Linked DNA regions of Spirulina subsalsa PCC 9445. The protein of the gene in region 2 interacts with the protein of the main gene of each other region in a pairwise test. Links are inferred from orthologs where the notes say so. Each region holds a gene or a part of one and is shown on either strand. Other genes may lie near its edges.

Evidence for each region.
Region 1: the proteins of SPI9445_RS0109585 (region 2) and SPI9445_RS0106725 interact in binary tests that used the Escherichia coli proteins (3 or more experiments, as listed by UniProt). The link is inferred for Spirulina subsalsa PCC 9445 from one-to-one orthologs.

What each region holds. Positions count from the first base shown.
Region 1 is NZ_JH980292.1:1,418,388-1,433,902, forward strand. The notes cover bases 7,817-11,025. They hold SPI9445_RS0106725 (trans-splicing intein-formed DNA polymerase III subunit alpha N-terminal partner DnaE-N), read left to right. Parts: upstream 7,817-8,143; coding sequence 8,144-10,825; downstream 10,826-11,025. Other genes in these bases: SPI9445_RS24605 (diguanylate cyclase domain-containing protein), read left to right, coding at 7,817-7,965; galT (galactose-1-phosphate uridylyltransferase), read left to right, coding at 10,863-11,025. In the rest of the region: SPI9445_RS0106710 (iron uptake porin), read left to right, coding at 1-1,632; DNA helicase PcrA, read right to left, coding at 1,791-4,106; more of SPI9445_RS24605, read left to right, coding at 4,285-7,816; more of galT, read left to right, coding at 11,026-11,861; SPI9445_RS0106735 (GGDEF domain-containing response regulator), read right to left, coding at 11,864-12,913; SPI9445_RS29135 (PAS domain S-box protein), read right to left, coding at 12,931-15,515. UniProt on the Escherichia coli protein: DNA polymerase III is a complex, multichain enzyme responsible for most of the replicative synthesis in bacteria. This DNA polymerase also exhibits 3' to 5' exonuclease activity. The alpha chain is the DNA polymerase catalytic subunit.
Region 2 is NZ_JH980292.1:2,048,710-2,064,965, forward strand. Bases 8,108-11,093 are described here. They hold SPI9445_RS0109585 (DNA polymerase III subunit gamma/tau), read left to right. Parts: upstream 8,108-8,617; coding sequence 8,618-10,570; downstream 10,571-11,093. Other genes in these bases: SPI9445_RS0109580 (DegT/DnrJ/EryC1/StrS family aminotransferase), read right to left, coding at 8,108-8,352. Also shown: SPI9445_RS0109530 (aspartate aminotransferase), read left to right, coding at 1-782; type IV pilus biogenesis protein EbsA, read left to right, coding at 921-1,304; SPI9445_RS0109540 (phosphotransacetylase family protein), read left to right, coding at 1,417-2,481; SPI9445_RS0109545 (hypothetical protein), read right to left, coding at 2,513-3,076; SPI9445_RS0109550 (TspO/MBR family protein), read right to left, coding at 3,487-3,951; SPI9445_RS0109555 (DUF4332 domain-containing protein), read right to left, coding at 3,958-4,392; SPI9445_RS0109560 (hypothetical protein), read right to left, coding at 4,417-5,040; SPI9445_RS0109565 (Npun_F5560 family protein), read right to left, coding at 5,102-5,653; SPI9445_RS0109570 (glycosyltransferase family 2 protein), read right to left, coding at 5,819-6,787; SPI9445_RS0109575 (WxcM-like domain-containing protein), read right to left, coding at 6,840-7,280; more of SPI9445_RS0109580, read right to left, coding at 7,249-8,107; SPI9445_RS0109590 (hypothetical protein), read left to right, coding at 11,556-12,431; SPI9445_RS0109595 (site-specific DNA-methyltransferase), read left to right, coding at 12,453-13,763; SPI9445_RS0109600 (hypothetical protein), read right to left, coding at 14,191-14,505; SPI9445_RS25045 (hypothetical protein), read right to left, coding at 14,568-14,792; SPI9445_RS26970 (helix-turn-helix domain-containing protein), read left to right, coding at 14,975-16,084; SPI9445_RS0109620 (Uma2 family endonuclease), read left to right, coding at 16,200-16,256. UniProt on the Escherichia coli protein: Part of the beta sliding clamp loading complex, which hydrolyzes ATP to load the beta clamp onto primed DNA to form the DNA replication pre-initiation complex.

The DNA.
Region 1 (15,515 bases), 630 kb from region 2 along the record:
TCGACCAGCGACCTGCTGCAACAAGTCAATAGCTATACAACTGAGGGTAATAGCACCTTGGGTCAAGCCGGGTTCCCCGGTGCTTCCCAGTTTGGTGATGTTTCCCCCGGTGACTGGGCATTTCAAGCGTTAGATGACCTCGTGCGTCGTTATGGCTGTTTAGCGGGTTATCCTGACGGAACTTTCCGAGGCAACCGCGCTTTGAGTCGTTATGAGTTTGCCGCCGGGTTAAATGCTTGTTTACAGCAGCTAGAGCGCATCATTGCTGAAACGACTGCCGAGTTTGTCACTCGTGAAGATTTAGAAACCCTGCGTCGTCTCTTGCAAGAGTTTGAAGCGGAATTAGTCACCTTGGGGACTCGCGTTGATAACTTAGAGTCTCGGACTAGCTTCTTGGAAGATAATCAGTTCTCCACTACTACCAAATTACTCGGGGAAGTGGTCTTTAACTTAGATGTTCCTTCTGGGAAACGAGCCGTCCCCACCTTTATCACGGGAACGTCTGCCAATGGTCAGAGCAATAATGGTTCATTGGGTGACACCGTAGTTACAGATGCGGCGGGGAATGTGATTGCTTCTGAGGTGGGTTTCCGCGAACCTCCCCGTCAAGAGAAAATGGACAGTAATCTGGCTTTCTCCTATCGGGCGCGTTTAAACTTTGATACTAGCTTTGTGGGGTCTGACCGTTTGCGCACTCGTTTACAAGCGCGCAACGCTCGGAATTTAACCGATGTTGCTAATATTGGCACCGATGGCCTGCGTCCTGACCGTTATGGCGACAGCAACAATAATGTTGAACTGAGCAAGTTGTGGTACTACTTCCCTCTGGGACGGAACATCCGGTTCCATGTAGGGGCTACTGGGATGAGTATTAATGACATCATTAATTCTTCAACGACCAGTCCTTACAGCAAAGATAGCTTACCTCTGGGGATGCTTCATAATCCCGCTTTCTTTGAAACTCATGGCTCTGGTGGGGCGGCTGTGGGGGCTAATATCAAGTTGAGCGATAATTTGGCGTTAGATATTGGTTACTTTGCCTCCAATGCCAATGAGCCGGATGAGGGGCTGTTTGGGGGGAGTTATGCTCTGCCTGTGCAGTTGAGCTTCAAGTTATCGAACATTAGTATGGCGTTGGGTTATTCCCGTACCTATGCTCCTAGTGGTGCCGTGAATTTGAGCACCATTGGCGATCGCTCTCGGACTCCTTTTGGTCAGAATGCCACCTCTGGCAACCATTACCACCTTGCCGCCAGTGTTGATGTTGGTCGGGCGATGAACTTAAGTGGTTGGTTTGGCTATACCAACGCCATTGGGGAAGCTACCGAAGCGGCCTTAGTGAAAGGTCGGAGCGCGGACATCTGGAACTGGGGGATTAACTTAGCCTTCCCGGATTTAGGTCGAGATGGTGCTGTTTTGGTGACAGGTTTCAGTCAACTGCCCTACGCCAGCCACATTGAGAACCGTCCTAATGTGCGCAATGCCTCCTACTTGGGGAATTTAGAGTATCGTTTCCCGGTGAACGATAACATCGAGATTGCGCCCGGATTGTTCACCATCCTGAATCCCCAAGGGGATGCTCGGAATGGTGCGGTTTGGGGGGCTTTACTCCGCACGACCTTTAAGTTCTAGGAGCAAGTTCTAGTTGAGATTCCGCCGTTGGAATCTCTGATTTAACGGCGGGGTTTCCGTGCTACGACGAAAGAGGGGGGAATTTTCCCCCCTTTTTCTAGCTCGCTGCAAGGGGGAATGGATGAACTCTCCCCCTACCACGGCTGCTCCTTGCGCTCCTATTCCATTTTGATCAGATCGATGGCTTTCGGATTAATAATCTTCCGACCAATATCAAACTGAATCGCCAGATTAGTCTTTTTCCCACTACCCAAGATATGGGTCACTTCCCCTAAACCAAAGACGGGATGAACCGCTTGATCTCCTACTGCCCAGACAATCTCCTCTGAAGGAGTCTTAGAGGCCTTACTTTTGCGCGTTTTACGGGCTTTGCGGACATTGGTGCTAATTAACTCCTCCGGTAATTCGGCGAGAAATTGGGAGGGAAAGGCTGGCTCTCGATAGCCCCAGAGGCGACGTTCTTGGGTATAGGTGAGAAACAATTGCTCTTGAGCGCGGGTAATGCCGACATAACAGAGACGGCGCTCTTCTTCTAAAGAGAGGGGATCTTGAATCGCCCGTGAATTGGGAAATAGACCTTGCTCCATCCCCACTAGGAAGACAATGGGGAATTCTAGACCTTTGGCGGAATGGAGGGTCATTAGGGACACCCGGCTGGCTTCTTCGTCGAGATTATCTAAATCGGAAGCGAGGGAGGCGCTGGCAAGAAAGGCCTGTAAACTGCTGTCCTCATTTTCTTCTTCAAATTGAGTCATGGCATTATACAACTCTAGGACGTTCTTCACGCGGTTGTCGGCTTCCTCAGTTTCTTGATTCCGCAGGTTGTCTAAATACCCTGATGCTTCCATAATGCCATCAAGAATCTTTACTACGCTTTGTTCTTGGCTGGCTTCTTGGTATTTTTGAATCATTTGGGCAAATTCATGAATCGCTTTGCTGGCCCGAGAGGCGATCGCATTTACCGAGGTTTCATCACTCAAAAGCTCCCACAGGGGGACATTTAGCTCCGTTGCGGCCTGCATTAATTGGTCAATGGTAGTCCGTCCTATACCCCGTCGGGGGGTATTAATAATCCGTAATAAGCTCACCGTATCGGCCGGATTGGCAATCACCCGTAAATAAGCTAGAGCGTCTTTAATTTCCTTGCGGTCATAGAATTTTTGCCCCCCCACAATCAAATAGTGAATTTTCGACTGAAGTAGGACTTCTTCAAAGTTACGGGATTGGGCATTGGTACGATATAAAATCGCAAAACTGCCCCAGTTTAACTCGGGATTTTCTGTCGTTAAGGCGACAATTTGCTGCACCACAAAACGGGCTTCTATTTGTTCATCACGCGCCTGATAGATATAAATTTGTTCCCCATTTCCTCGGGTCGGTCGGAGAATTTTATCAATCCGATGGGTGTTATTTTCGATTAAATAATTCGCCGCTTGCAGAATATTTTCTCGGGAACGATAGTTTTCTTCCAGCTTAACCATCGTTTGGGTTTCCTCATCGGGTAAGTTATCTCCGAAGTCTTCTTGAAACCCTAACAAAATGGTATAGTCAGCCATACGGAAGGAGTAAATCGATTGATCCGCATCTCCCACCACAAACACAGAACGCTGTTCCCAATTCCACTGTTTTGAGTCGGGTTCTCCATTGGTGGCTAAGAGACGGACTAAATCATATTGAATCCGGTTTGTATCTTGGTATTCATCCACCAAGATATGGCGAAATTGTTGATGCCAGTAGCCTAGAACCGTCTCATTTTGTTGAAAAAGGCGCACGGGGGCAAGAATTAAATCATCAAAATCTAGGGCATTATTCGCGGCTAACTGATTTTGATATTCTTCATAAATATCCGAAATAACTCGACCCCGATAGTCAGGATTCTCCTGGGCATAGTCTTGGGGAGATAGTCCTAAGTTCTTCGCGTTACTAATTGTATAACGCACCATTTTGGGATTGAATTTTTTGTCGTCTAAGTTGAGTTGTTTGGTCGTAATGTTTTTGACTAAAGTTTGGGCATCATATTCATCAAAAATGGAAAAATTGCGCTTCCACGTGCGTCCTCGCTCGTCTCGATATTTATTGATATCATAGCGGAGGATGCGAGAGAAAAGACTGTGAAACGTCCCGATCCAAAGAGGCTTAATCACTGTTCGATAAACTTTAGATCGGAGAGCGGTTTGTTCTGGGGGGGTGAGGGCATCAAAGGGCTTTTGATACTTTTCAAGGGCTATTTTCTGACTGAATAACCGTTCAATGCGCTCCTTCATTTCCCGAGCGGCTTTGTTGGTAAAAGTAACAGCCAATATATTTTCGGGATGAACTTTGTGGTGATTAATGAGATGAAAAATACGATAGGTTAAGGCTCGGGTTTTGCCAGATCCGGCCCCGGCAACCACGAGAAGAGGGCCGCAAAAATGTTCGACCGCACGTCGTTGAGAGGGATTGAGGGAGGCAAGAAAATCTGGAGTTGGTATCATGAGAACGAGATGGAGAAGATGGGTACAGATTAAGAAGCGTGAAGAAAACGCCCGACCTTTCTAGGGTCTACACAGAAGGGAAAAGAGTATGTCACAATTGGAAGGGAAGATAAGCGCAGCCTTAAAGGTATCATCCTATCTTCTGGTGAAACACTCATTCTAAGATTTTCTGAAGTTTATGCAAAATGCTGAGTCGTCTAGACAGGCTCAGTCTTTATGGAAGTTACGTCAAGTAACCGTGCAAGAAATAAGGGCGCTTCTAGACGCAGACCGAGTTAATTTATTAGCCTTCCAACCGGATGGGGTGGGAGTGGTGGTGAGTGAAGCGAACGCACGCCCTAACTACGCCCCGGATTGTCGGACTGCCCGTCCGGTGTTGCCCTCTTTGTTAAACTTACATTTTCCAGCCGCCGATATTCCCCCCACCTCACGGGTACGGTTTTTGGAAAATCGCCAGGGGGTCCAAGTCAACACCATCACCCAAGAGGCGGTTTATTTCCCCCTGAGCCAAAAACGCCGGGAAGTAACTCATCCGCCGATTACGGCGGATCCTTGTCATGTGGAATATTTGGGACATTTGGGAGTCCAGTTTTGCCTGACCATCCCGGTGATTATTAGTCAGGGGGTGGCGGTATCGTCTTCCTTAGCTTGGGCAGAACAGGAATCTTTGTGGGGCTTAGTCATTGTTCACTATGTCACGCCCCCTCCCGAGAGTCCTCAACAGAAGTTAGCCCAACTGGAACTTTATCTAGAACGATTACAACGGTTTTTAACCCGAGAACAGGCCATCCGTCATCAACACCGGGCGCAACAAGAGGAAAACCTGTTGCTGGAGATTCGCCAGTTGTTGATCCATGGGGGAGAAACAGACTGTTGGCAAGTGGTTCTAGAGAAAGTGGTGAAGGCCTTGGGGGGGTGCGGGGGCTGTTTAACTTGGTATGGCTATTTAGAGGGGATTCAGCCCCAGTGTTATATCTTGGGGGATTATCCCTTAGAGGCTCATGAGGTGGTACAACGGACTTGGCAGAATCTGCTAGATGCGGCCCCTTTAGAGGCGGTGACAGTTCCGTTGCACTTTCCGGCCCTGAGTATTGATTTGTTGTCTCCTGGAGCCCCAGAGGTTTTGAAAACGGCGTTTTGGAACACTTCAACAAGGCTGTTGTTGGGGGTGGGTTTACAGTCAGGCTATGAGTATGTAGGACATTTGAGTATTTTTCGGCGAGGGCGCGATCGCCAAATCCATTGGGCTGGCAATCCAGAACGCACCCAAGGGGAACGCCAGCCCCGTTCTTCTTTTGATCCTTGGCTGGAAACGGACCATCAAGCGGTGGATTTTTGGCTAGAAGACGACTATCTCTTGATTAAACGGGTGGCCGAACAAATCTATACAGCCCTACGCCAGCAGCAAATTGAGCATTTACGAGTCAGCCAACGGGGTTATCATGCCCTAACGCAACTGCCGAACCGTCAATTTTTGAGTGAAAAACTGGCGATCGCGTTGATTAACAGTAACCTCAATCATGAACTGGTGGCCGTGATTTTCATTGACCTAGACCGTTTCAAACAGGTGAACAAAGTCTTAGGCCATCGGGTGGGCGATGAACTCTTGTGTTTAGTCGCCCAACGCTTAAAAGAACACATTGCCCCCCCGAAAAATCTCCTTGCCCATTGGAGTGGAGACAAATTTGTGTGTTTATTACGACAAATCAAACAGGCCGAAAGCGAGATTATCGAAACCCTCTGTCAGGATATTAGTCAAGAATTCCAAGCCCCGTTTTTTCTCAGTGGTCAGACCATTTACGTTACCCTGAGTATGGGGGTGGCCTTAGCCCCCTTCGATGGCACCAATCCCGAAACCCTGCTCCTCCATGCGGAGGCGGCTATGTATAACGCTAAACAGCAAGGCCGGAACACCTATCAGTTTTATCGGGCGGCCCTAGGCGATCGCCTCAATCCCCTCTCCTTAGAAGCGGATTTACGTTCCGCCTTGATTAACAATCATTTTCAGCTTTATTACCAGCCGCAAATTGACCTGAAAAGCGGGAAAGTGATGGCAATGGAAGCCCTCATCCGGTGGCACCATCCCCAGCGCGGTCTAGTCTCCCCCTGTCACTTTATCCCCCTCGCCGAAGAAAGTAGTTTAATCTGTGATCTGGGGGAATGGGTCTTGCGCCAAGCCTGCCGACAGTATAAAGTCTGGCAAAGTCTCGGCATGGAACACCTACGCATTGCTGTTAACGTCTCCGCCAGACAATTCCAACAAGTAGACTTTCTCAACACCATCACCGGGATTTTAGCCGAAACTGAAACCCCCCCCTCGGCCATTGAAATAGAAATCACCGAAGGCACCGCCGCCAAAGATGTGGAATTAACGACTACGATTCTGCAATACTTACAAAATCTCGGTGTCACCGTCGCCCTTGATGACTTCGGCACCGGCTATTCTTCCCTCAATGCCATCAAGCATTTTCCCCTCAATACCCTGAAAGTGGATCAGTCCTTTGTGCGAGATGTAATCACCGATCCCACCGATGCCGCCATTGTGAAAACCGTCGCGGCCTTGGGACATGGCTTGAAATTACAAGTCCTCGCCGAAGGGGTGGAAACCTTGCAACAACTAGAGTTTTTACAATCGGTTAATTGTGATTTAATACAAGGGTACTTATTTAGTCCCCCCCTCTCTTCCTCCGCGGCCACGGAATTCTTACAAAACTGTGCCAACGGAGCCAGCTTACAGTACCGTTTTAACGCCCACGACACCGGGGAAGAGGACATAATTAGTACCCATCCGGCCTTGCAAGACCTTTTAAAACAGGCGCAACGGGAACATCTCACCGCCCAAATTGCCCAGCAGATTCACTCCTCCCTAAAATTAGAGGATATTCTCAACACCACTGTCCGAGAAATTCGCCATTTTCTGGGAACCGATCGGGTTATGCTATACCAATTTAAGCCCGATTGGGATGGGCAGGTGGTTGTAGAATCGGTGGGGCAGGGGTGGCAGTCTTTGTTAGGGCAAAGTATCAAGGATCCCTGTTTCCGGGTGAAGTGCGCCCCCCTCTATCGTCAGAATCGCATTTCGGCCATCTCCGATGTGGAACATAGCCCTCTAGAACCGTGCCATCGTAAAATGCTACGCCGCTATGACGTGCAGGCCAATTTAGTCGTGTCTATTGTGCGGAAAGAAAATCTTTGGGGACTGCTGATTGCCCATCATTGTAGTAGTCCGAGGGAGTGGCTCAACAGTGAAATGGACTTATTGCGTCAACTGGCCTCCCAAGTTGCGATCGCCATTCATCAATCCCAACTCTATCAACAACTCGAACAAGCCAACCAAGAACTCCGCCAAATTGCCACCCAAGACAGTTTAACCGGAGTCGCCAACCGTCGCGCCCTAGATGACTATATCCTCCAAGTGTGGGGACACTTACAACAGGAACAAGCCCCCCTGTCCCTGATTTTGTGCGATATTGACCATTTCAAATACTATAACGATACCTACGGTCATCAAGCCGGGGATCAGTGCTTAAAACAGGTTGCCCGGGCCATGCAGAGCGTTATTGAGAATCCCCAGCATCTCGTCGCCCGTTATGGAGGGGAAGAGTTTGCCATCATTCTCCCCCGTGCCACCCACACCGAGGCGCTGGAAGTGGCCATCCGTTTACAGGAACATCTGGACTCCCTTAAAATCCCTCATATTTCCTCCCCCATTAGTCCTTTTGTTACCCTGAGTATTGGGGTGACTACCCATGTCCCCCGGATAGAAAAAGCCCAAGATATCCTAATTGCTGAGGCAGATCAAGCGCTCTATCGTGCTAAAGCCCAAGGGAGAAACTGTATTGAGTCCATTAGTCACTAATTGGGGTATAGTCATTTCCCGACTGTTTTGGCTTGAGGGGAGGGGGAGCAGGGGAGCAGGGGAGAGGAGGAATTAAGACTTATTACTTATTCCCAATTCCCAATTCCCCATTCCCAATTCCCCATTCCCAATTCCCCTGTTCCCTGTTCCCTGTTCCCTAATTACTAATCAAATTCTTATGTCCTTTGTTGGTTTACATATTCATAGTGACTATAGCCTCCTTGATGGAGCGTCTCAACTTCCCGCTTTAGTGAATCGTGCCGTAGAATTAGGAATGCCTGCCATTGCCCTCACCGATCATGGGGTGATGTACGGGGCCATTGACTTAATTAAAACCTGTCGAAATAAAGGGATTAAACCCATTATTGGCAATGAAATGTATGTCATTAATGGTCAAATAGAGGACAAGAAAAAACGTTATAAACGCTATCATCAGGTCGTTTTAGCGAAAAATACCCAAGGTTATCAAAACCTCGTCAAACTCACCACAATCTCTCACCTCGAAGGAATGCAAGGGAAAGGCATCTTTACCCGACCTTGTATTAACAAAGACCTATTAGAAAAGTATCACGACGGGTTAATTGTCACCAGTGCTTGTTTAGGGGGAGAAGTTCCGCAAAATATCTTAAAAAATGACCTAGTAGAAGCCCGTAAAGTTGCCCAGTGGTATAAAGATATTTTCGGAGAAGATTATTATTTAGAAATTCAAGATCACGGTTCGGCAGAAGACCGGATTGTTAATGTCGAAATCGTGAAAATTGCCCAAGAATTAGATATTCCTATCATTGCCACCAATGACTCCCATTTTATCTCCTGTCATGACGTAGAAGCCCATGACGCGCTGCTTTGTATTCAGACGGGAAAATTAATTACAGAAGACAAGCGTTTGCGCTATAGCGGCACTGAATACCTCAAGTCTGCCGAAGAGATGAAACGCTTATTCCGTGACCATTTGAGCGATGATGTGATTGAAGAGGCGATCGCCAATACTATCGCGGTGGCTGAGAAAATTAAACCCTACAAAATCATGGGAGAACCCCGCCTTCCCAACTACAAAGTCCCTCCCAATCATACCCCCGATAGTTACTTAGAAGAGGTCACTTGGCAAGGCTTACTAGAACGCCTTAATTGTCGTCATCGTTCCGAAGTCCCCACCCTCTATAAAGAGCGCATCGAATATGAACTTAAAATGATGCAGCAGATGGGCTTCTCGACCTACTTTTTAGTGGTATGGGACTATATTAAATATGCCCGAGATAATAACATTCCTGTAGGACCCGGACGAGGTTCTGCGGCTGGCTCTTTAGTGGCTTATTGCCTGAAAATTACCAATATTGATCCCGTGCATCATGGTTTATTATTTGAGCGATTTTTAAACCCAGAACGGAAGTCTATGCCGGATATTGACACAGACTTTTGTATTGAAAAACGGGATAAAGTGATTGAATATGTGACGGAGAAATACGGCAAGGCGAATGTAGCGCAAATTATCACCTTTAACCGCATGACTTCCAAAGCAGTATTAAAAGATGTGGCACGAGTGCTAAATATTCCTTACGCAGAATCAGATATGATGACCAAATTAATCCCCGTTTCTCGGGGAAAACCGACCCGTTTAAAGGTTATGGTTTCTGATGAGACACCTTGCCCAGAATTTAAGCAAAAATATGACACAGATCCCACAGTAAAACGCTGGGTAGATATGGCTATCCGCATTGAAGGAACGAATAAAACCTTTGGCGTTCATGCGGCTGGGGTAGTGATTTCCTCTCAACCATTAGATGAGGTTGTCCCTTTACAAAAGAACAATGAAGGGGCTGTTATTACGCAATATTCAATGGAGAATTTAGAATCTTTAGGATTGCTCAAAATGGACTTTTTGGGCTTAAAGAATCTGACCACTATTCAAAAAGCTGCCGATTTAATTGAGCAAAATCGGGGGGTTCATTTAAATGTGGATCAACTGCCCTTAGATGAACGGAAAGCCTTACGCATTTTGAATAAAGGGGATGTGAAAAAAATGCCCCCAGATATTCAAAAAACTTACGGATTATTTAAAGAGGGGCAACTTGAGGGGATCTTTCAGGTGGAATCTGAAGGGATGAAACAAATTGTTAAAGACCTTAAACCGTCTGGCATTGAAGATATTTCTTCTATTTTAGCCTTATATCGTCCGGGACCGTTGGATGCGGGGTTAATTCCTGATTTTATTAACCGCAAACATGGACGAGAAGCCATTCAATATGAACATCCCTTATTAGAGTCTATTTTAGAGGAAACCTATGGGATTTTGGTCTATCAAGAGCAAATTATGAAGACAGCCCAAGACTTAGCGGGGTATAGTTTAGGCCAAGCAGACTTACTCCGTCGGGCGATGGGGAAAAAGAAAATGTCTGAGATGCAGAAACATCGGGAGATTTTCATTGATGGGGCAACAAAAAACGGGGTATCTCAACCGATTGCCGAACATTTGTTTGATCAAATGGTTAAGTTTGCTGAATATTGCTTAAGCTATGATACAAAAATTATCACCGTGGAGTATGGCGCGATCGCAATCGGTACAATTGTAGAGCAGGGTTTGCACTGTCACGTTTATAGCGTTGATCCCAATGGCTTCATTTACACTCAACCCATTGCCCAGTGGCATCAGCGAGGGGAACAAGAAGTTTTTGCATATACCTTAGAAAATGGTTCAATCATTCAGGCAACGAAAGACCATAAATTTATGACTCAACAGGGGAAAATGTTACCCATTGATACTATTTTTGAACAAGGTCTAGACCTCCTGCAATATCATTTAGAGGAGACAGGAAATCCTAAAAAAGTTAGTTCTAATAAAGGGCATCTCATTCACATTTAGCCGACGTGAGCTAGTTTTTTCAAGGGGACAAAATATCATGAATAACAGTCACATCCGACTAAACGTGATTACCAAAGAATGGGTTATTTTTTCCCCCAGTCGTCGTCAACGTCCCCAAGACTTTCAACAAGATCCAAGTTTACACATCGAACCCCCTTGTTATGACCCGCACTGCCCCTTTTGTAACTTTTCTGAAGCATCTTCTGAAGTAGTGATTCTAGAAATTGCCAATCCGCAAAAAACGGGCTGGCAAACGAGAGTTGTTCCCAATAAATACCCCGCCTTAACACCAGATGCTAAAACTACCCGCCAACTCGATGGGATTTATTTATCTATGCCCGGTTATGGTTGCCATGAGGTAATTGTAGAAAGTCCAAAACATCATTTAGATATTGCAACAATGCCTTTACAAGAGGTCGAAATTGTGATAGAAACCTATCATCAACGCTATTATGATTTAATGGTAGCCCATCAGAATATGATGGCGATTATTTTTCGCAATCATGGCCATAAAGCCGGGGCTTCTTTACAACATCCCCACTCCCAAATTATTGTTACAGGGATGGTTCCCCAACATATTCGCTATGCTGAACAGGAAGCACAACGCTATTATGATACTTGGTCAAAATGTTTGTATTGTGAGATTTTAGCCCATGAAAAACGGGAGGGAGTGCGCATAGTTGCCGAAAGCAATTTGTTTTTTGCTTTTATCCCTTTTGCGGCCGATGTTCCCTTTGAAATCTGGATTATGCCCAAGGTTCACCAGGCTGATTTTGGCAGTATTTCGGACGCGGAAAAGGTCGATTTTGCGGCTATTTTAAGGCGAGTATTACGGCAGTTAAAGACCAAATTAAACAACCCCGATTATAATTATGTCATTAATACGGCCGCTCGCTATAAAGCCGAAGAACCTCAAGTTCATTGGTATTGTCAAATTCGCCCCCGTTTAACTACACCTGCGGGGTTTGAAATTGGGTCTGGGATTAGTATTAATCCTTCTTTACCGGAGTCTGATGCGGAATATTTACGATCTTAATACTAGGGTTCATAACATCTAACTTGATTTTTCCCTTCAGATTTAGCCACATAAAGGGCTTTATCGGCCTTATAAATTAAGTTTTCTATCCGAGATTGAGTATCTGGGATTTGGGTAGCTACTCCTAAACTGAGGGTGACATAGGGAACAACAGAAGAGGCACAATGGGGGATTTTAAGCTCAAAAACCGCTTGACAGAGGGTTTGTGCAACAGTCACGGCTTCATTTTGGTCTGTGTTGGGTAATAAAATAATAAACTCTTCTCCACCATAGCGGGCAATTAAATCATGGGACTGCTTGAGTTGAACTTTAATGATATGGGCGACTTTAATTAAGCACTCATCTCCGGCTTGATGCCCATAGGTATCATTATAGGGTTTAAAGTTATCAACATCACATAAAATAATAGAACAAGGTTTTTTTTCTCTCAGCATTCTACGCCATTCTAGTGCTACAATGCTATCAAATTTTCTCCGATTAGCAACTCCGGTTAAACTGTCATAATGAGCCATGTCTTTGAGCCTTTTATTCGCAATTTGTAAGGCATTTTCAACGGCATGACGACGTAAAATTTCTGCTTCATGTTCTTGAATTTTTTCTTGAAGCTTTTGGTTTTTTTCTTGAAGCGCATCGACCAATTGAGCATGAGCTTTTTGTAAAAACCTCAGTTGTAAATGGGTATCAATCCTTGCTTGAACTTCGGCAATATGGAACGGTTTTGTAATATAATCAACTCCCCCAACGGCAAAGGCTTGTAGTTTCTGCTCAACTTGATTGTAAGCACTTAAAAAAATAACTGGAATGTCTTCGATTTCGGGCATGGTTTTCAGTTGCTGACAAACTTCATAACCGTTCATCTTAGGTAAACCAATGTCTAATAAAATGAGATCGGGTATGGTCTTTTGAACAACTTTTAAGGCCATTTCCCCTGTAATAACTTTACGAACTTTATAACCTTGTTGCTCCAACATAGTCGCTAGTAAACGCAAGTTCTCTGGGGTATCATCAACGATTAGTATATCCGGTTGGTTTGTTGGGAGATGAGCAACCATTAGAGGCTTCCCTTGAATTAGGACGAGGGTCTGTCAAATTGTTGTAAAAGTTGAGCCGTGGCTTCGAGAATTCTCTCAAATTGAAAGTTTTTGACTAATTGTATTAAACTAGCAGCCAGTTCTGAATTGGGGTAAGGAATTTCTTGGATCAAGGAAAAAATATGCTCTTCATCCGCAATGCTCACAGCTTCTTCAAAATGTTTGAGCCAAGGCTGTGGTTGTTGTTGGAGTTGGGCAATCCAAGCATCAGATGAGGGTTGAACTTTAGTTAATTCTACTTCTAGACTATCGTATTCTGAGGTCACAAGGGAGTTGCTACTATAAGAATATTCTACGCCTAAATGTTCTTGTATTTTGGCTAAGATATGGTTTTTTAGGAAGGGTTTACTGAGAAAATCATCACATCCGGCATCTAAAACAGCTTGTCGTTGTTGTTCAAAGGCGCTGGCGGTGAGGGCGATAATTTTAACGGGGGGCTGAGTGTGGGGGGGGAGTTGGCGTTCTTGCTGGCGAATTTGTCGGGTGGCTTCGTAGCCGTCCATGACGGGCATCCGAATGTCCATCCAGATGAGATGGGGGTGCCAGGTTTGCCAGAGGGCGATCGCTTTTTCCCCATTTTCGGCTTCTTCAATCTCGAATCCCAAGGGACTGAGGATAGAACGCAACAGGTGACGATTGACGGCAATATCTTCCACAATTAAAATCCGCCATGAGGGCTGATGGGGGGCGAGGCTAATAATGGTTGGGGTGTCAGAGGAGGGGGACTGAAATTCTTTGGGAGTCGGGAGACACAGAGAAAAGCGGAAACAGGTTTCTTGGGGGTTGGTTTCAGGACAGGGAACGAGGGTAGGAGGGTGTTCCGGGGGAGATACTAGCCGCCAGTTGCGACTTTCAACGGCTATGTCACCCCCCATGAGTTGAATAAAACGGCGACTGATGGGTAAACCTAGACCTGTTCCCTGTTGGGAGTTGCGCCCGACTTCGGTTTGTACAAAGGGGTCAAAAATACGATTGAGGTCTTGGGGGGCGATGCCGGGGCCGGTGTCAATGACGGAAAATTCAAGGGGGATGAGGTGGGGATCATGGCTGGGTAGGGTTTGAAGCCGCAGGGTAATATAACCGTGCTGGGTGAATTTGGAGCTATTACTGAGCAAGTTCATGAGGATTTGTCGCAGTTTGCTGGCATCACCGAGGACAAACTGGGGTAGGTGGGGGGGGCGTTGGATGGTGAAGGTTAAGCCTTTGGTGTGGGCTTTGAGGTAGAACATACTGTGCAAGAGGTCGAGGAGTTCATGGAGGTTGAAGGGGGCGATATCTAGGGAGACTTGCCCGGCCTCCATTTTGGAGAGGTCGAGGATGTCGTTAATCAGGTCGAGGAGGTGTTCTCCGCTTTGTTGAATAATGCTGAGATAGTCTTTTTGTTCGGGGTTAAGGTTGGACTCTTGATGGAGGATTTGGCTAAACCCGAGGATGGCGTTGAGGGGGGTGCGTAGTTCATGACTCATGGTGGCGAGAAATTGACTTTTGGCGAAGTTGGCGGCTTCGGCGGCTTCTTTGGCTTCTTGCAGGGCTTTTTCGGTGCGTTTGCGATCGCTAATATCCCGAATCATGAATAGAACCTCATCGTCCCCGCTAATGGTGACGCGGACTTCTTCTTGATAAATTTGACCGTTGAGGGTGAATTCCTGCTCGTAAATACACATTTCCCGCTTACTCAGAACTTGGGTCAGGACTTGTAAATGTCGGGTGGCAATTTCTGGGGGAACAACATCCATCAGGTGTCTGCCAATGCGTTGATGGTCAAAAAGTTGGGGGGAATTTTTGGCGGCGATAAAGTCCAAATAAATGCCATTGCGGTGGACGCGGAACATGAGGTCGGGGATGGCTTCGATAATGGCTCGATAGCGGAGTTCACTTTGTTGGAGCGCTCGGTCAAATTCTTGTAGTTGGTTTAACTGTTCTTGTAGGCGGTTTTGGAAGTTGATGGTTTCGGTAATATCGGTATGGGAGCCAATCATGCGCACCACTTCCCCGGCTTCGTTTTTGATGTGAATGGCACGGGAGAGGATATATACAATAGAGCGGTTTTTGTGATAAAACCGTTGGGTCATCAGGAAGCGGGGAACTCTCCCTTGGTTGTAGTCTTCCACCAGACCCAGGGCTAAAACTCGATCTTCAGGCAGGATGACTTTTTCCCAACTCTCCAAACTGTTGGGAAATTCATGATCTTGGTAGCCCAGCATTTCTTTCCAACGGGGGGAGAAATAAATGCTTTGTTGCTTAAAGTCCCAATCCCAGAACCCATCATTGGAGGCTTCAATGACTAATTCTAAACGGAGGAGGGTTTGCTGAAGTTGTTCCTCAATGCGTTCTCGTTGCTCAATCTCCCGTTGCAGTTGATAGTTCTGCTCATCAAGATAGAGTTTCTGTTGTTTTTCTTGTTCTAACAGGGAGGCCTGGGCGATCGCAATTCCCAAACTGGCCGCCACCGACTCGATCAACTCAATATCCTCGTTGTTCCACTCCCGGAAGATACAACACTGATGTAAACAAATTAAACCGTTGGGTTGGCCATTGTAGGAGGTGCGCACCGCCAGCATGG
Region 2 (16,256 bases):
TTTATCAAGTAGACCTCAAAGCCGAACAAAACTGGGTGATGGATCTCAGTACCATTCCCGAAGATATTGCACGACGGGCGAAACTCCTCTATTTCAACTATCCCAACAACCCCACCACCGCCACCGCCCCCCGGCACTTTTTTGAGGAAATTGTGGAGTTTGCCCAACACTATCAAATTCTGCTCGTTCACGATTTATGCTATGCCGAGTTAGCCTTTGATGGCTATGTTCCTACCAGTTTGTTACAAATCCCCGGCGGTAAAGACCTAGGGATTGAATTCCACACCCTCTCCAAAACCTACACGATGGCCGGGTGGCGGGTGGGTTTTGTGGTGGGGAATTCCCAAGTGATTCAAGGACTACGCACGCTCAAAACTAACTTAGATTACGGGATTTTCTCCGTTGTGCAAACGGCCGCCGAAACTGCCCTACAGTTGCCTGATGAGTATGTTCACCAAGCCCAAGATCGATACCGCACCCGCCGGGATTTTATGATTAAAGGTCTGGCGGAGTTAGGTTGGGAGGTTCCCCCCTCTCAAGCCACGATGTATTTATGGGTACCTTGTCCTATTGGCACCAACTCCACGGATTTCGCCCTTGATGTGTTACAAAAAACCGGGGTAGTGGTGACTCCGGGGAGTGCCTTTGGGGAAGCGGGAGAGGGCTATGTGCGGGTGAGTTTGATTGCCGATTGCGATCGCCTCGGAGAAGCCCTGCGACGACTCAAACAAGCGGGAATCCGTTATCGTCCCGAGGAGGCCGTTGTTTCCTCCAACTCCTAGAAAAGGGGAAATTTTCAGGAAAATTAGGACTAAAGCCCCCAACAAAGCCTAAAATCACAACAGGGTGGATGGAATTAGACCCATTACGACCCATCCACCCTCAACCTTTCCCCATTTTGGCTATTAGAGAGGGATTCCATGTCTCTAGAGAACTTAAAACCCGCCAGCAAAGCCGACGCGATGGTTTATGTCCCCTATTTCCAAGGGCAAAAACGCCAACTTCTGCCCCTAGCGATTGGTTTATATCAACAAGGTTCCCTAGAAGGGGAACGGCAAATTGAAGGCAGCGATAATATCCCCTTTGTGGCGACTTGGTTTGTGTCTAAATTACCCTCAGAATTAACGCGCTGTCGTCTCCAGTTTGATGGCAACGCAGAATTAAGCTATGAGGTGGATTTACAAAATTCTGAGTTTGTGGATCATCTGATGGATGTGATTATGACCTACAAACGCACGAATCACACCGACTTTTCTCGGCAATTTTATCGAAAACTTCTACAAAAGGATGATGCTTCCTCTTGACCTGCTAGATTATAGTTCAGCGAGAGGACAACGGGCTGATTCTCCCCCCTAATCCATCCACGACCCCATAGAAACTGTCATTAACTGCTAACCAATTTATAGGAGTGAGGGTGTGCCAAAATCTAGATATCTCTTGGTTGGTTCCACAGAACCGTATAGTGGGAAGTCCGCCACCATTTTAGGACTCGCCCATCAACTTCGCGCCCAAGGCCTCTCCATTGGCTACGGAAAACCCCTGAGTCATGGCGGGGAGGAGATGAACGAGGCCGGGGAAGATGAGGATGTGCAGTTTATTCGCCAAATCCTTAATCTCACTGAACAACAAACCCAAGTCCCTTTACTGTTTTTAGATGAACCGACGGTCAAAAAAGGGCTGCACCACGAAGCGGGGAGTTATTATGTGGAACAACTTCAAAGCTCTTTAGCTCAAGTTGAGGGGGATTTAGTCCTCTTAGAAGGTTTAGGCACAATATCTGAAGGACGCTTATTTAATCTCTCACTCAAGGACATTGCCGCCCACAGCCAAGCGATGGTTCTGATTGTGGCGCGCTATCATTCTCTCTTGTTAGTGGATCAATTGCTGGACGCTCAAGATCAACTAGGCGATCGCCTCTTTGGAGTCGTGATCAATGATATCCCGCCCCAAGAGCAGGAAGCGGTGAAGCAACATTTACAACCGTTTCTGGAAAATCAGGGGATTCCTGTTTTAGGCATGATGCCCCGCAGTAGTTTGTTACGCAGTGTCAGTGTGCGAGAGTTAACGAAACAGTTGGGGGCGAAAGTTCTTTGTCGGTCGGACCGGTTAGATTTAATGGTGGAACGTCTGACCATTGGGGCGATGAATGTTAACTCGGCACTGGAGTATTTCCGCAAGGGTGAGAATATGGCCGTGGTGACAGGAGGCGATCGCAGTGAACTACAAATGGCCGCTCTGGAAACTTCAACCAACTGCCTCATTTTAACCGGACACACGCCCCCTCAAGATTTTATTATTAACCGGGCGGAGGACTTGGAAATTCCCATTTTGTCGGTGGATCTCGATACCCTAAGCACCGTGGAAATTGTCGATCGAACCTTTGGCCAAGTCCGTCTCCAAGAGTCAATCAAAGTCCATTGCATTCGCGAACTGATGGCGGAATATTTCGACCTTCCGCGCTTCATGCAGCTGCTTCAATAGAACGTTTAGCCTCTCGCCAAGAAGGGTTTTTTCAGTAAACCCTAATTCGTCTCGGTTGTCCAGTGGAGGTAAACCCCCAAATGGCTCTCTTGTGTTCAGGGCCATAACTGAGATGGATGGGACGAGTCACCTCGTAAAAATACAAGGAATCAAAGGGGAGTTGAGCGTCTAAAATCCACTGCATCACCTGATCACTTCCCACCCCTACCACCCGAAAATCACAGGCGGCTCCGAGGCGATCGCAAAAATAATTCCCCTTGCGATTGCGTTCGTGCGCCATGTGTTGATCCCGACTGGGATCAATACGACCGTTTTTAACCCCAGTTTGGGGGTCTTTTTGGTTGAGATAACGCTTTAAATCCGGTGAACAGAACCCATAGGTGAGTTGCAGGCGATCGCGTCCAAAATGCCGGGTAATGGGATCCAGTAAGTAGTAATTCAAATCCTTTAAGGCCTGCAAGGACTCCTCTGCTTGGGGAAAAGGATTAATCTGAGCCGCATATTTTTGATAAGTTTGGCTACAAGTGCAGAAATCCCCCAAGGTGAAAAATTCCCCCAAGGGTGTAGAACTATCAAAAGACCCCGATTGCACCATGACTAATGTTCTCCCCCCTCTTCCGCATTTTGGCGGATCGTTCTCCGTATTTTTGCGGATACAACTCCCGGTTTAAAATCGGGCAAATTTGACCAAAAATCTTGACAAGAGAAAAAAAAGGCGGATTTTGGCGACGAAAGCACACAAGGAACCCCCAGATCAGAAAGAGAACCGACGACTTGCCGTGTTTCGTCTCGGTTCTCTTTACTGGTTCGCTCCTCACACTTATACAAGATAACCAATCTCCCCCAGTTTGTCAAGATTTCCGTAATATCCCCGTGAACAGGGAATTTTAAAGAGGGTTTGCTGAACAATATCAGGTGCTAGACCCAACAGGGGAACAGATCCTCCAAAACTGGCACAAGTGCCTATTCCCGACACCTGACACCCGATTCCCAATGCTAGAAAATTTAAGCATTATTGGGATTCAAGCGAATCATTTCCCAAGTGACATAAGTCCCGATGGGACTCCAAAGCAAATAGGGAACGAGGAGGAGGGTGGCGGTAGGATTAACTGGGAAAACCAACAGGGCGAGAATGGCACCGAAGAGGGTACCAGTGGCACCAATAAGAGTTCCGGTCAGTAAACTTTTCCAATTACACATTAAGGGGGTGTAACTCATGATCGTCACTTCAACGAGTAAATATCCCCCCATCAACGGCCAAGATTGGGCCGTTTCCCACACCAGATAAGCAGACCACACCCCAAAAATCACAATAGTTGTCCAAATTAGGGGAATCGCCCACTCAAAGGTCAACCAGGGGGGGCGACGGAGACGGTTAAACCAGCGCCGCCCTTCTGGGGTGGTGAGGTTGCTAATTTGCACCACGACGAGGGCAATCAGTCCGATAATTAGCCAACTGGGAATAGGCATAGACCATCACGATTGCAGAACTTGGGCTTCTCTCACCCATTTTTGCACTTCTTGGACGGGGGGACATAAATCTCGCCGTTGGAGGGTAGAGACTTGCATCCGGAGGATTTGACGGTGTAAACGGTGAACGGGGGTGTGGGCGAGTTGACTGACGGAGGCAATGCCGGAATGTAGGAGGATGCCACAATATTCACATCCGACACTGGGTAAGCGGGATAAATCCGCCATAGCCACCCATTTTTTCACCTGTTGGAGGGGCAAATGGAGTTGAGTGGCGATCGCATTACATTGTTCAGGAGTGGTTCCCTCATTCAGGAGGGCGGCGGTTGTCTCTAAGCCCAGAGACTGGAATTGACGGTGTAATTCTGCGTTTAAACCGGGCAGTTGTTCGAGATCCCAACTACAGGCTTGGATGGTGACTCGATTGGAAGCAGCAGGCATAAGGTTCCCTCAAGGAATATCCCATTATTGGGGCAGGATGGTTAAATCCAAAATGGGCTGATGGGTTAAGCATAACCAATGACAGACGAAAAGATCCGGTTTTTGGATATTTAGGGAGGCGATCGCGCATTCTGTGGGGAAGGGGAAAAGCCGATCAAAGACAATCCCTGACCCGTTAAAGGCGAATTGGAGGGTATAAACAGCCGGGGGAGCGTTCAAGTGGTGTAACAGTTCGTAGGCGAGATGATAGAGGGGTTGACGTTGATCATCGGGGAGATCCACAGGCTGCACATAACCCTCATTTTCCCGTCCGATCACTTCCCCATAGAGGGGGCCTTTAATGGTCCAGACAATGGGCAGCCAATAATCGCCCTTGCCTGTTTCATAGTCCAGTTCCGTTTCCACCCATTGCTGTTGTTCCGCTAAGTCCTGACAGGCGAGAAAAATACTGGGGGAGGGGAGGGGTAATTCTGGGGGAATGTGTAGGGTGAGGGGACAGTAGACTGCATCCAGATCCATGTCCAGATCCTCGGGGGTAATCAGGGTAATTTCTGCCTCGGGTTCTAGGGAGGCGATCGCTTCTTTTAACGCCAAAGCATGGGGCAAGGGGGGAGCAACTTGATCACAAACAATCAACACTGGCGGCATAAAAACACCTAAAAAGAGGGGCTGAATTTTGCCCCTTTAAAATACCATGCTGTCCACCCGCTTACATGGTGCCGAAACTGGGAATCGGACCGGGTAAACGACGGGAAAAACTGGGCAAATCCACCTTAGAGGTGTTGCGACGAGTTTTCACCGCTAACCGATAGCTAACACTTTGTAACTCAACGTGAAGTTGTCGATTTTCCCGTTGTAGACGTTCGATTTTCTCCCGCACAGGCTCCATCCGTTCCGCAAATTTGCGACGGTAAATTTGGGGCATTTCTTGCAGGGCTTGTTCTAACATCCGACTGCGATCGGTTAATTCCTGCACAGACTGGCGGAGTTGATAAATTTCTTGATCCCGTACTGCAATCTGCTGTTGATAGAACGTGACTTGTTGTTCTACTTCTTGCAGTTGTTCCCGCAACATCCGCATTTCTGCCTTGTGACGCTCAGAAACTTCGGGCTGGGGCATAAAGTTAGTGTTGCCTTTGACCAGTCGGAAGAGTTCTTGGGATAACTGCTGAACCAGTTGGTCGCGGAGTTGAAGTTCTTCTCGAAGGCGAGAGACTTCACTTCTTAGGCTATTGACATTGAGATTTTCTGTAATATTCACGGTTGCTTTCTGCTCCGATCTCAAAGATGTGTAGGCAAGGTGTGGGAGGGGATTGTACCGCTCATTTTAATGTCTTTTCACCTATTTTGCATCAAAAAATGCAGCAATAGGGAACGGGGGGCAGGGGAGCAGGGGGGCAGGGGGGCAGGGGGAGATGTATATTCCCTATTCCCTATTCCCTCCCTCAATTCGATCCATCACAATATAAGCAGGGCGCTTGCGCACTTCATCAAAGACGCGCCATAGATACTCCCCAATGACCCCTAAAAAGATAAACTGAAAGCCACCAATAATCAGCAGAACAATCATTAAAGCAGACCAACCCTGTAGAGTAATTTGTAGCGTTAAACGCTGAACAATGACTAGAATTCCATAGAAAAACCCTGTTGTTGCTAAAATAAGTCCTAAAGCTGTACAAGCGCGAATGGGGAGATAGGAGAACTGAGTAATTACACTAACCGCTAACTCTACTTTTTTCCAAAAACTCCAGCCTGACTTGCCAATTTTGCGCTTTTGACGGTCATAAAATATCTGGGTTTGGCGGAAACCACTCCAGAGGATTTGTCCACTAATATGGGAGTTTTTTTCCTGCATGGAAAGTAATACATTGGCAACGGGACGATTAATCATAAACATATCGGCCCCTGTTTTAGGCCACTCTGACCAAATTTTGTTCATTAAACGGTGGAACATTTGGGAAAAAAGCCGATCTAAAAAATGATCCGCTCTGGTACGACGAACCGCCCAAACTACATCATAGTTAGCTTGAATAATATTAAAAAACTGGCTAATTAATTGGGGTGGTTCTTGTAAGTCTTGAGCTAAAAATGTGATATAATCTCCTTGAGCGTATTGGATGCCTGCAAGGATGGCAAGATAAGATTTAAAGTTGCGAGCTAACCGAATTGCTTGGAAGGAAAAATGCTCAGGCTTTAGGTTTTGAACGAGTTTAAAGGTGTTGTCTTTAGAGCCATCATCGACAAAGACAATTTCGGTTTTAAACTGCTCTTGATTCTCTTGGGCGAGGGTTTCTAAACCTGCAATGAGGGGAGAAAAAAGTTTTTCAGCGTAATAAAGGGGAACAATTATAGAAACAGTGGGCAATATTGAGGAGGTAGCGAGGTTTATATTCATTAGCCAATACAGTATCTACAAAACTTTGTATCTTGTTTATTAATGCTATAGATTAAGCTACAATTTTTAAAAAATCATCAAAATTGCGAATATAATCGGCTTCGGAGTAGGGATGAGAGGCTAAGACAACGAGGGCGGAATTATTACGGTGTACTAAGTCTCCCCAGAGTAAGGGTTTTTGATAAAGTCCAACGGTGGGATCGTTTAGAACAAAGATTTTCTGCTCATAACCATCGGTTAATAAAACCTCGACTTCTCCAGATACACAAACTAATAGTTGATGGTGTTGATGATGGGCGTGTCCGCCTCGTTGTTGACCGTTAGGACAACCATAAACCCAGTAGGTTCTAGCAATGGGAAAAGGACAGGTTTGATTACCTTCAGCCACGGCTAAATAACCTTGTTCTGGGGTGCCAAAATGAGGAAAACGGAGGATTAAGTCGTCATGGAGGGGGGAGGGATTACGCGCTGTAAAAGGTGCGGATTTGTTCAATAATGTAAGTCTGTTGTTCATGGGTTAAACCGGGATAAAGGGGTAAACTTAGTTCTTGTTGGGCGATTTGTTCGGTTAGAGGGAGATGGACGTTTGCCCAGGGGTAATCACGATAACAGGGTTGTTGGTGGGGGGGAATGGGATAATGGATGAGGGTTCCTACTCCTTGGTGGGTGAGAAATTGTTGCAGGCGATCGCGCTCCGGGACTAAAAGCGGGAAAATATGATAAACACTGTCTGGATTGTAGGCGAGAACCTGTAAGGGTAAATCCTGCAAATTCTCAATATAATACTGTGCCTGTCGTCGTCTCTCTTCGTTTCGTTGTTCCAATTGCTGCAAACGGCAGCTTAAAATCGCCGCCTGTAGTTCATCTAAACGACTGTTCCCTCCCTCAATCTCGTTATGATACTTACGGGGTGATCCATAATTCCGCAAAAGTTGCACGGTTTCCGCAATCTTGGGGTTAGATGTAGTCACAGCGCCCCCATCTCCCAAACAGCCAAGGTTTTTGGTGGGGAAAAAACTAAAACCACTGGCATCTCCCCAACTCCCTACTCGTCTCCCTTCCACTGTGGCCCCATGACTTTGGGCGCAGTCATCGAATAAGAGTAAACCATAGGAGCGAGCAATTTTTGTTAGTTCTGCCATGTCTGCGGGCGCGCCGTAGAGGTGAACGGCGAGGATGGCTTTAGTTTGGTCATTTAGGGCGTTTAAAACCTGTTCTGGGTCAATATTGAGGGTATCTAGACGGGGTTCGACTAAAACGGGGGTAGCACCGAGGGCGGTAATGGCGAGGAGGGTGGCGATGTAGGTATTAGCGGGAACAATAATGCGATCGCCTTCTCCAATTCCTGCCGCCCGTAACATCATTTCTAGGGCTTCTAAGCCATTCCCCACCCCCACACAATACTCAGCTTGACAATAGCCCGCAAAGGCCTGTTCAAAGGCTGTTACTTGGGGGCCGAGGATATACCACCCCGATTGAATCACTTCGGCAGTAATGGCCAGCAGTTGGTCATGATCTTGATAGGAGTGAGTGAGGTCAAGATAGGGAATTGAAGGGTTCATCATTCAGTCGTTGAGCCATTGCAACCAAAAGATTCAGCCTATCATAGGACTTGTTGAAAAAGTCCGGGAGTTGGGAGTCAGGAATCGGGAGTCGGGAGTCGGGAATCGGGAGTCGGGAATAAGTCTTAATTCCTCGTCTCCCCCTCTCCCTCTCTCCCCCTCTCCCCTGCTCCCCTCCCCCGTTCCCTAATCCTTAGTACAGAAAGCCTAATTAAAATCCAAACGAGTCTACAATGTAAGATAGAGAATCTGTTGCTATTGTTGCCCCATGTCCTACGAACCCCTGCATCACAAATATAGACCCCAAACCTTCGCGGAATTAGTCGGACAAGAGGCGATCGCACAAACCCTCACCAATGCCCTCAACACCTCCCGCATTGCCCCCGCCTACCTCTTTACCGGACCGCGAGGCACCGGGAAAACCTCCTCCTCCCGCATCCTCGCCAAGTCCCTCAACTGCTTAAAATGCGATCGCCCCACCCCCACCCCTTGCGGTCAATGCGAAACCTGTCGTCAAATCACCCAAGGTTCCGCCATGGACGTGATCGAAATTGACGCAGCCAGTAACACCGGAGTAGACAACATCCGAGAAATCATCGAACGCGCCCAATTTGCCCCCGTCCAATGTCGTTACAAAGTATATGTCATTGATGAATGCCATATGCTCAGTGTTCCCGCCTTTAATGCCCTCCTCAAAACCCTAGAAGAACCCCCGCCCCGCGTCGTCTTTGTCCTCGCCACCACCGACCCCCAACGGGTTTTAACCACCATTATTTCCCGGTGTCAACGCTTTGACTTTCGCCGTATTCCCCTCACCGCAATGGTCAAACACCTAACCCAAATTGCCCAAAATGAAGCCATTGCCATTGCAGCCGATGCCCTAACCTTAGTCGCCCAAATTGCCAACGGCGGTCTAAGAGATGCCGAAAGTTTATTAGATCAACTGAGTCTTTTATCTGGAGAAATTACCGTCGAAAAAGTCTGGGACTTAGTAGGAGCAGTGCCAGAACAAGATTTATTAAAGCTCATTCAGTCCATCCGTAGTAATCAAGTTGAAGCCGTTATTACCCAATGTCGTCATCTCATGGATCGGGGACGAGAACCTCTCATCGTCCTACAAAATCTCGCCACCTTTTACTTAAACTTACTCCTAGCCAAAACCTCCCCCCAAAATTACCATTTAGTCCCCGTCACAGCCCCCACTTGGCAAGCCCTCTGTGAAGAAGGAAAACATTGGCATCTCGAAACCATTTTACAGGGACAACAAAAACTCAAAGACAGTGAAATTCAACTCAAAAATACCACCCAGCCCCGTCTGTGGTTAGAAGTCACCCTCTTAGGTCTGTTACCCTCTGCTTTAACCCCTCCTCCGGCTTCCCCTCAACCTACTCCTCGGGTACAAGCACCCCCTACACCCACCCCCCAAACCCCACCCCCCAAACCCCACCCCCCCCAAGAAGAGAAAATCACCAAGGGAAAAGCAGATATTGCCCCCGCTGCCCCAAACCCCAAACCCCAAACCCCTGCTCCGTCTGCACCCTCTGCGGCCGCAACCGAAGAGGAAATCCTCCAGCGACGAATTCAACAATTCTGGCAACAGATTCTAGACCTTTTACCATCCGCCCCGAGTGCCTTATTGAAACAACATTGCACCATCCTACACTTCGACCTAGAAGATGGTGTGGTCTATCTTTCCATACCTAGTCCGGGATTATTGAAGATGGCTCAAGCACAAATCAAAGACATTGAACTTGCTTTTGAGAAAGTTTTTCATCAAAAACTCAAAATCCAGTTACAAATCACGCCCAAATCCCCTCCTCCTGCTGCCACCTCATCTCCCAAAGTGACACCACCCCCCGTTTCTCCTCCCCCAGCACCAGAACCCCAGAATGGGAATGGTAAGCAATTTACAGGAAATGGCGCATCCCGTCAGGTTAATCAGAACCATAGTAGTAGTCCTCCCGTCCTCCCCCCCAAGACTCCCCCAGCCTCCCCCCCCACTCCTCCCATTATGCCAACCACAGAGGAGGACGACGAAGAAGACGACGAAGACATGAAACAAGCCCTGCAACAAGTCCTCAAAATGTTTTCCGGTGAGATTTTGAATTTAGAACAAGAGATTCTCCCATCCACTGGAGGCCTAGTCACCGTTACAGATGACCCCGAATTTATCCCCGATAGTGACGAGGAGCGAGAAGACCCCGAGGATATGCCATTCTGAACGCAAAAAAAAGAGGGGACTGGCTGCTATCTCTAACCCGTCCCGCTAATTCATTCAATCTCAATGAGAGGAGAACACTCCGTTCACTATAACCTTGTTGAAAATATATGTCAACTATATTGATAAAAATTCTCAACTTAAGGCACAATCAGTTTACCGCGCCTCCGCTCCCTATTCCATAACTCCCCAATCCCCCGATGGAATAAAAGCCGCCCAATAAATTAGTGCCAATATTTGCGATCGCGTCGGTGCCGATGTAACCCAAGTTGCCCAAGGCATTGGTTTAGACTCCCGCATTGGCACAAAATTCCTCCAAGCGGGGTTAGGTTGGGGGGGATACGGTCGGAATTATTTAGACCGCGAGGCCGCAGAAGTGGCTGGTTTCCGCTATGTCGGGATTGGTCATTAAGTCCTGAATATTCCACGGTTTTGGATGTCAATAACCGGGTTTCTGTCGAGGAAACCCGGTTTCAAGCATGAGGTCAGAAACCGGGTTTTTAACAAAAATGTTGCAAAATTCCCCTTCCTCGCTTGCAGGGAGGGGATGGATAGCAACCCAGCAATATACTGAGCGACAGCGAATCCATGCTAAGATAAATAGATCTTGACCACTAACTCCCAAAGCGAAAACCAAGCTAAAAAGGGCTGTGTTGCAAGAGAAAATTTGGGTCTTAGGAACTAGGACTTCTGCCTGGGGAGGGAAGATAAGACTCGCTATATTTCGGTATAGAAAGCACTTCCCATTGAATCAGGAAGCTCCATCCTCGCGCCTCGGCAGAGTGGGGTAGTTCACCACAGCTTGGAGGCACTCATGAGAGAATGAACGCAACCCGGTTTCTTGCTGTGGTTAGTCTGTGTTCCCCAAGTGGTTGGTGCGTCAGCAAGATCACAGTTCTTGGTTATGTCACCTCAATTATTCGGTCAACGCACCCTACCGCGCCCTACTCTGTTCTAGATTATAAGCTAATACCAATAATCTTTAAAAATGAATCAAAAATATAACTCATTTAGAGATTATAAACCAGATGGTCATAATTGGATCACCTTAGCAAGTGGTGAGTATTACCCAGATATTTTAAAAGATGCTTGTGATTTGTATCAGCCCGTATTAGTGTTATTTGGGCAATTGGTTAAATCCTCTGAATCTTCCATCAGATTATACGGTCTTATTTCAGAAGTTAATAGCCAATGGATGAGGGTACAACTTTGTAGAGTTTTTCGGAAATATGTTAGTCCTTCAACACCTGTTGAGATGCTAAAAAAGAAGAAAAAAGCTAAAGAAATTGCCGAACAGTTTGGACATAAATTTAGACCAATCCAAGAAGTGCAAGCTTCATTTTCATCTCGTCCGGTACGGGATGAGGCTTTATGTGCTTTGTTGTGGGAATATAAAGACAGAGGGAAAAAAGGTTATGATTTAACGCAAAGATTATTTGATTTATTTCGCAGTTATTTTCCTGAGTTGAATATTCAGGGACCAGAGAGGGCAGGCAAAGATATTCTATTAGGAGATATTTTCCAAGATTATCCTAATCCTAAACGTCCTGTAGATTTCGTTATTTATGATCAGGAAAACACAGTTTTAGCTATTGGATTAGCAAGATATGATTCTGATCGGGGTGGCGCGCAGGAGGATGATCGTACAGGTGGTTATAACAATTGTGCAAACGAAATATTAAATTATACTCAAATCCATCAACTCAAAACCAAAATACTTTTTATTAACGATGGGCCGGGTTTATTATTGGGTTCAATGTGGGACGATTATTCGTCAATCGAAGAAAGTTGGACTCAGAAAATTATGGTGCTTACGTTAAGAATGATTCCCGAACGTTTAACCATTGAGTGGCTATATTCTTAATAATGTAGGAGGACAACACACATGGCTACAGGTATTTCTAAAACAAAATGGACAGGGGACACTATTTGCAATGAAGAGTTCATGCAAAACCCATCAATCCCTTCTCTGGCTTACAAAGGTAAATTATCTGAATCTGACATTTTAGATTTACCTTATGAAGACGCTTTACTATTTAAACAAATTGGCAAGCCTTACAACCAATTGTATTATGGGGATAATTTACCCATTCTTTTATCTTTTCTTAAAAACAACGAAATCAAAGGCAACATAAATCTGATATATATTGATCCACCTTTTGCGACTAAAAGTGTATTTCAATCTCGCTCTCAAACTGACGCTTATTGTGATTTGTTGGCAGGAACTAATTATATTGAATTTATGAGGAGACGGCTAGTTGTTCTCCGAGAACTATTAGCAGACAATGGCTCTATTTATGTCCATTTAGATTCTAACATGATTTTTTATATCAAAATTATAATGGATGAGATTTTTGGAGTTCAAAATTTTAGGAGTTTGATTACCCGAAAAAAATGTAATCCTAAAAATTACACCAAGAAGAATTACGGAAATATATCAGATTTTATTTTGTTTTATACAAAATCCGATAATTACATTTGGCATCGTCCATTTGACCAATGGACACCAGAAAAGGCAAAAAAAGAATATCAATATCTTGAAGCAGAAACAGGTCGTTATTATAAAAAAGTACCGATTCACGCACCCGGAACAAGAAATGGTGAAACGGGTCAACCTTGGCGGGGTATGAGTCCTCCCGCCGGAAAACATTGGCAATTTAGCCCAAAAACTTTAGATGAAATGGATAAAAGGGGTGAAATATTTTGGTCAAAAAATGGCAATCCAAGACGGAAAATATATTTAGATCAAAGTCAAGGTATTCCAGTTCAAGATATTTGGTTAGATTATAAAGATCCTCATAATCAAAATATTAAAATCACAGGTTATCCTACGGAAAAAAATCCTGATCTGTTAGCAAGAATTATTCAAGCATCTTCTAATGATAATGATTTGATTCTTGATTGTTTTGCCGGATCAGGTACAAGTTTAGATATTGCTTCTAAGTTAAATCGTAAATGGATTGGTATTGATCAAAGCTTGGAAGCTATTAGAACAATTATCAATCGCTTTAAAAATGGATGTGATGTTATGGGAGATTTTGTCAGTGCTAATTGTAATAGGGAGGTCAAGAGAAGCCAACAATTATCAATTTTTGATAACAACATAAATTCAAAAAATACTGCATCAAATTTTACTGTATATTCTCTTAAATCCTTACAAAGTGACTTGTTTGATCTGGAAATTTATGAGGAATAAGCTGTGGGGGAGAGTGGTCAGACTTCGACCGCTTGGAGTTGTTCGAGTGCTTACAGTTTAGTAGAGTGTGTCAGACTTAAAATTGCTCTTCAAAGTCTATGAATTTTCCGTCTGACGCACCCCACCCCTAAAACCCTAAAACGGAGCTAACAACTGTTTATTTGTCTCGCCAGTCTCCAGTCGCTAGATTAACGTTATCTCGCTGCTTTAAGTAATCGTTAATTGACTCAATACCCGACCCTTTTATAGAGGGAAGGAATGGGGATTTTGGAAGGTCAAATCATTCAATCTTCCCGATTTTAAGAGATACGACGCTTTTTCACAATTCGTTTAAACCCGCTATATAGCCAACCTACCTGAGTCGTGCAAAAAAGGTTTGCCTGTAATCCAGATAGGACAATAGCCTAAAGTTCACGTTTCATTAGGATCAGCTATATATTAATCCTACTACCGTTAATAATAGTACTAATAATACTATTAATACTACTACTGTTTTGATTAAAAATATTAATAATTTAATTAATCCTTCTACAATCCCTCCAAAGTTTCTGATAAACAAAGAGATTGGATCTTCTTGGTTAATCCAGGCTATTATAATAGTTGTTCCACAAAATAAAAGTGTCAACGGAAAAATATATAGTTCTGGAATCCCATAAAGCACCAAGACTTCTCCAGCACACCCCTCCAACACTACAGTTAGACCAGTTACAGTCGTGATTTCTCCACCTTTTTCACTCGACATACACCTTTTTCACTCGACATAGTTGTTCCACAAAATAAAAGTGTCAATTTCAGTTATCTATTTTAAGCAATCAGAAGTTCTTCGAGTCCCATAGACGCTAGACCTTTTGCCACTAGACCCGTAATTCCCAATGCGGCAATGCCTCCCAACATTCCCCAAGGCCCCCCTAAAATGGCTAAAGCGGTCGTAATTGCGGCGGCACCGCTTAACCCCGTTGTGGCCATTACAATGGTTAGAATGACCGCAGGAAGCCCTAATGCCGCTATCTTATCAATAACTTTGTCCATTTGCCCCAACCTTTGAACTTTGCTCTACAATCTGATTCTTCCCCTGTTATAATCCCGTTTACTGACCGGAAATGTCGGCACTTTTTCCCCGACATTTGTAAAAAAACATTAAAAAAGTCGGAATAAATCGGATAATGTCGGAATAAATCGGCGTATAATAAGTAAAACTTTTGGTTTCAAGTATGGACACAGAAAAGCTTGTCTCGCTAGCCGACCATCTGGTTTTCACGCAAACAGGGAAACACCTCACCACCCTACAAAAAACAATTCTGCGTGAAACCTTCGGGAATCAGCCCTATTCCCGTATTGCCCGAGAATGTAAGTTTACTGAAGGTCATATCAGAGATGTGGCTTCAGACTTGTGGAAAATACTGTCGGATGGGTTTGGAGAGAAAATAAACAAATCCAATGTTTCCTCAATCCTAGAACGGGCAGTTTTTGCCTTTAACTCGCCCACATTCGGCGATAATACACAAATTCAAGAGTTTAATTTTTGCCCCGGCACCCATTCTACTGTACCGGACTCTACACAAACCCCCGAACCCACAACCTTTCCCTGCAAAACATACCTGATTAGTACCCCAGAAGTTCCCCAATTCTTTGGACGCACTTCAGAACTCGACACCCTGAAACAGTACATCCTTAACCAACATTGTCGCCTCATCACGATTCAAGGACTAACTGGCATCGGGAAAACGGCCTTAACTCTGAAACTCCTTGAAGAAATTCAATCCCACTTTCACACTATCTATTACTCTAGTTTGCGCTTTTCCCCTCCCCTGACGGATACCCTCACTTCCCTCCTAAAATTCCTCACGGAAACAGAAACGACTCCCCAAAACCCAGAACTTCAACTCCATCAACTGCTGGAATATCTGAAACAATACCCCACCTTGATTATTTGGGATGATGTGCAGCATCTCCTGAGTGCAGAACCCGGAGGACAGTGGAAATCGGAACGGGAAAATTATGAGTTTTTGTGCAAAGTGTTGGGGGAGGTGGCACATTGTAGCTGTGTGCTGTTGTTGAGTTGGGAACAACCGCTTACAGTGACGCAGTTGCAAAGCTGCTCCCCTCGGGTGAAGTCCTTGTCGTTGGGGGGTTTGGGAAAGGAGGCTGAGGAACTTTTGCAGGCAATGGGACTCCGGGAGGAGGACTGGCAAGGGTTAATTGAAAAGAGTCAAGGGAATCCCCTGTGGTTGAAATTAATGGTAGATAGGATTGAAAAGCGGTTTGAGGGTAGGGTGCAGGAGTTTTTGTCCCATCGTTCGCTACAGTTGGATAAATGTTAAATGGGATTGATAAAACCCCCATTGGGGATGAGGAAAATGATGCAAATCCTATCAGCTTATCCAGAGAGCGCGTTAACATGAGAGGAAACGAGCAAACCCATGCAATCGCGCTACCATGACCCCAGCTATTAAACCCATTACTGATGCAGCATTAATGCAACTCAGTTCCCAA